Regions from separate parts of the Adlercreutzia sp. CNCM I-6215 genome, predicted to be linked through region 1. Evidence: predicted binding sites of a transcription regulator. Region 1 holds the regulator's gene; the other holds the start of a gene.

Region 1 (2,397 bases):
CGCATAGCCCTCGGGAACGGCCAAGGCGATACCGCAGGGCACGAGTGCCCGCTCGAAGGGCAAAAGCGTGCCGCCCTCGGCGGCGCGCAAATCGAGACCCGCATCGCCCGGACGGGCGTAGGCGGGCGCTTCCAGGGTCTCGTCGAGCTGCTTGAAAAGAACGTCCATGGATCAGCCCAGCTCTTTCAGGGCCTCGGAGAACTCCTCCACATTCTGGAAATCCTTGTAGACGCTGGCGAAGCGAATATAGGCAACGTCATCCAGAGTGGCCAGACGGGCCAGTACCAAATCGCCCAAATCGCGCGATTTGATCTCGTTGCGCTGACTCGATCGCAATTCCGCCTCGATGCTCGTGATGAGTCCGTCGATCTTCTCGGGCGTGATGGGACGTTTCGCGCAGGCGATGAGCAATCCTCGCATGAGCTTCTCGCGGTTGAAGACCTCCGATGAACCGTCGGCCTTGATGACGAGAATGGGATTTTCGGCGAGCCGCTCGTAGGTGGTGAATCGCGTGCCGCACTGCAGGCATTCGCGACGGCGCCGGATAGAGGCGCCGTCGTCGGCCGATCGCGAGTCGACGACTTTCGATTCCTGGTAGCCACAGGAAGGACAGCGCATAGGTTCTCCTTCTCACTTTGATAAGTTGATTGCTTATCATACCCTATCAGACCTAGCGCGCTCCCCTCTTCAAAACATTGCTACCTTCACGACACCCGCCCTCGACGCTCTAGGCGAAGAAGATGAGGAATGACGCGATGGTGCTGAGCGTGAAGGCTATGGAAAATTCGATGCGTGCCATTTTTTACTCCTGACCTCTTGCGTAGAACCTTTGTTCGCAGTTATAATAGAGCGAACAAAGGTTCACGTCAAGAGATTTTTCAAACAAATGTACGCTTTTGTGAAAGGATGCGCTATGACCCAGAAAGTGACCAAGCGGCAACAGGCGGTTCTCGACTGCATCGAAGCGTGCATTCGCGAGAAGGGCTACGGTCCTACGGTGCGCGAGGTGTGCCAGAGTTTGGGGCTCTCCTCCCCTTCCACCGTCCATGTCCATTTGAAGGCACTTGAAGACAAGGGCTTCATCAAGCGCGACCCCCTTAAATCCCGCTCCATCGCGCTTACCTATCCCATCGAGGAGGTTCCCTCCCCTGTCACGGCTTTCGCGGCCGCCTACAGCAAGCTCGTCAATGTGCCCTTGGTGGGCAACGTGGCTGCCGGCTCCCCTATTCTCGCCGAGGAGAACATCACCGACACCATCACGCTGCCCACCGATATCGTCGGCGATGCCCCCTCCTTCATGCTCTCGGTGCGCGGCGAGTCCATGATCGAGGCCGGCATCAACGATGGCGACTACGTGGTTGTGAAGGAGCAGCCGGTGGCCAACAACGGCGATATCGTCGTGGCCATCATCGACGACGGCGCCACCGTCAAGCGCTTCTTCCGCGAGGCCGACCATATCCGCCTGCAACCGGAGAACTCGACGATGGATCCCATCATCACCACGGACTGCTCCATTGCCGGCAAGGTGGTGGCCGTGTTTCGGCGCCTGTAGCGCCTTCGCCGCGCCGATAGGCCGCGAGTCCTCCCCTTTCGGTCAATCAAGAGCGCCCCTGCTCCGGATGCGAGGATCCGGAGCAGGGGCGCTCTTTCGTTTCTGGAGCGGTGGTTTCCTCAAGCGTCGACGTCCGAGACAAGGTAAGGGGAGAACGCGCTGACGAAGGCAGGGGCCGCGAGCAGCTGCAGGCGCGTGCCCGTGGCCTCGTGGCTCTCGGAGATGATGTGGCAGCGCTCGTGGGCCAGCGATACCAAATCCCCCCGTTGGTACGGCACGAGCACGTCCAGCTTGGCGTCGGCGGACGAGGCGGCCTGGGCGATGGCGCCCACGAGTTCCTCTATGCCCTCTCCAGAGCGGGCGGACACGAACCGGGCGCTCGGATAACGCCTTTTAAGGCCGGCCAGCGTCTCGGCGTCCAGCAGATCGCATTTGTTGAAAGTGGCGATCGTGGGAATGCTCTGGGCCCCTATCTGGTCGAGCACCTCGCACACGGCCTCGATCTGCCCCTCGAACTCCGGCGAGGAGGCGTCGATCACGTGCAGGATGAGGTCGGCTCCGGTGATTTCGTCGAGCGTCGACTTGAAGGCCTCGACCAGGGTGGTGGGCAGCTTCTGGATGAAGCCGACGGTGTCGGTGACGGTGACCTCGCGGCCCTCGGGCAGTTCGAACTTGCGGGTGGTGGAGTCCAGCGTGGCGAAGAGCTTGTCGTAGCTGAGCACGTCGGCTCCGGTGAGCCGGTTGATGAGCGAGCTTTTCCCGGCATTGGTATAACCGGCCAGTGCCACTTTGAACATGCCGCTGCCGTACCGGCTCTCACGCTGCAACGAGCGCACGTCGGACAG
Region 2 (2,397 bases), on a different contig from region 1:
GGCGTAGTACAGACCCAGCCGATGCAGCTGCTCGCCGGTCACATAGGCGCCCGCATTCATGAAGAACGGCGACTTGCGCCCGCTCTTCAGCGTGAAATCGCCGAACTTCAGCACGTCGCTCTGAACCATGAACTCGATGAACTCGCGCTTGTAAGCCTCCATAGCCGCCCTTTCATCCGTGAGGAGTTCCCTCATGTTTCCTATGGGCACCATGATACCCGATTTCCTCGTCGGTTTCCCCGAATCGATCAAAGTGCGGCTCCAGCACGGTTGGCGCGGGGAACGAACCGGGACATTCCCGCGTCATTTCTGCGGTTCGGATCGCGTAGCATGGCACGATCCAAACCCCCGGTGAAAGGACGGCCTAGATGTCGAGAAACCTTCTGTTCAGCGAGTACCCCATGTTTGACAGGATCATGGAGGAGCGCCCCGATCTGTGCCGCCGAGTGCTGGAGACGGCCCTCGGTGTGCCCGTGGACGAGGTACGCAACGTCGTCGCCGAGCGCACCCTGCAGCCCCGCGTCGGCTCCCACGGAGTGCGCCTCGACGCCTGGGTTCGCACCTCGGACGCGCTCTACGACGTGGAGATGCAGACCTACTCCCGCGAGGGCCTGGGTCGACGCATGCGCTACTACCAGAGCGCCATGGACACTGCGATGCTGCGCCCGGGAGCCACCTACGACAGTTTGCCCGAGAGCTTTATCGTTTTCATCTGCCTACACGACGAGTTCAAGGAGGGGCTCCCCGTCTACACCTTCGACATGATATGCGATGAGAGCGGATCCGTGGTACTCGGGCACGGCTTCAGATGGGTCGTGCTCAACGCCTCCGCTTGGGAGATGTTGCCAGACGGGCCGCTTCGTGGTTTACTTCGGTACGTCGCCACCGAGGAGGTCGGAGGCGACGGCCTTACCGCCGACCTCGCGGCCGCCGTGGAGGCCGCCAACGAAGACGCTCCATGGAGAGAGGAGTCTCTTGTCATGCTGACGCTGGAAGAGGATATGCGCGCCCAAGGCCGCCTCCTGCAGAAGAAGGGTCGTGAGGAGGGGCTTGCCGAGGGCAGAGCCGAGGGTAGGGCCGCGGGACGGGCGGAAGGAGCCGACCAACTTGGAAAGCTGATAGCTCAGCTTATGGATGCCGGCCGCTTCGAGGACGCCCGCCGTGCGGCGACCGATGCGGAATACCGTGAGGGGTTGCTCGAGGAGCTTGACTCGTAGAAGCAGGAGCAATCGCGAACCGACGACAACGAAGTCTCCCCCTTCGCAAGCCCCCTCGCCGCCACACTCCTCTCCCGACCCCAGAAGACATACGCCGCAAGCAAACCGGCGATGTTCCGCCCATTGACACGCGAACATCTATTCGGGTAGTATAGCGTACATTCATTCGGGCGAACAAGTGTGCTCGTTTGGTGTTAGCGGCGGGAAGATGTCTGGCGGTTGGAAGGGGTTGCGCGGTGAACGTCATCGAGAAGCTGGAGATTCTGGCCGATGCGGCGAAGTACGACGTGGCTTGCACCTCCTCCGGGGTTCAGCGCGCGGGCAAGGCCGGACAGCTGGGCGCGGCCACCCAGGCGGGATGCTGCCATTCGTTCACGCCGGACGGGCGCTGCGTCACGCTGCTCAAGGTGCTCATGACCAACGTCTGCGTCTACGATTGCTGCTACTGCGTGAACCGCGCGAGCAACGCCGAGGCACCCCGAGCCGCATTTACGCCTCGCGAGTTGGCCGACCTCACCATCGGCTTCTACCGCCGCAACTACATCGAGGGGCTGTTCCTCTCCTCCGGTGTCGCCGGATGCCCCGACCGCACCACCGAGCTCATGATCGAGGCCCTGCGCATCCTGCGGGAGGAGTACGGCTTTCGCGGCTACATCCACACCAAGGCCATCCCCGGCACCTCGGTGGAGCTCATCGACGAGCTGGGGCACCTGTCCGACCGTCTCTCGGTGAATCTGGAGCTGCCGAGCCGGCAGAGCCTGGGGCTTTTGGCCCCCAACAAGTCGCGTGCGTCCATCCTGGCCCCCATGCGGCATATCTGCGACTCCATCGCCGACGATGCGGAATCGCGCTCGCTGGCGAAGAAGCGCACTACGGTATACCTGACGAAGAAGAACGCCCGGAAGGCACGGGCCTTCGCGCCGGCGGGCCAGTCCACCCAGATGATCGTCGGAGCCACCCCGGAAAGCGACTACCAGATCCTGAACCTGTCGGCGGCCCTGTACACCCACCTGTCGCTGAAGCGCGTGTTCTTCAGCGCCTACCTCCCCGTCGTGTCCGACCCGCTCCTGCCCGCCACCGACGCCGTGCAGCTGAACCGCGAGCACCGCCTCTACCAGGCCGACTGGCTCTTGCGCTTCTACGGCTTCAACGTGAGCGAGATCATCGACGAGGAGAACCC

What was found. Region 1 encodes LexA, which represses DNA repair genes until DNA is damaged. Its sites were predicted from a motif close to CNAACANNTGTTNG; they were not measured.
Region 2: the regulator LexA is predicted to act here: its motif matches at 1,349-1,362, upstream of ACW4LP_RS02660 (putative DNA modification/repair radical SAM protein).

Annotation. Positions count from the first base shown of each region.
Region 1 is NZ_CDRVMA010000007.1:80,410-82,806, reverse strand. Features, by position in the region: gene dut (dUTP diphosphatase) at 1-168, opposite strand, end outside; gene nrdR (transcriptional regulator NrdR) at 172-618, opposite strand; gene lexA (transcriptional repressor LexA) at 914-1,552, shown strand; gene hflX (GTPase HflX) at 1,672-2,397, opposite strand, start outside.
Region 2 is NZ_CDRVMA010000002.1:227,977-230,373, forward strand. Features, by position in the region: gene pyrE (orotate phosphoribosyltransferase) at 1-162, opposite strand, end outside; gene ACW4LP_RS02655 (Rpn family recombination-promoting nuclease/putative transposase) at 369-1,217, shown strand; gene ACW4LP_RS02660 (putative DNA modification/repair radical SAM protein) at 1,454-2,397, shown strand, end outside.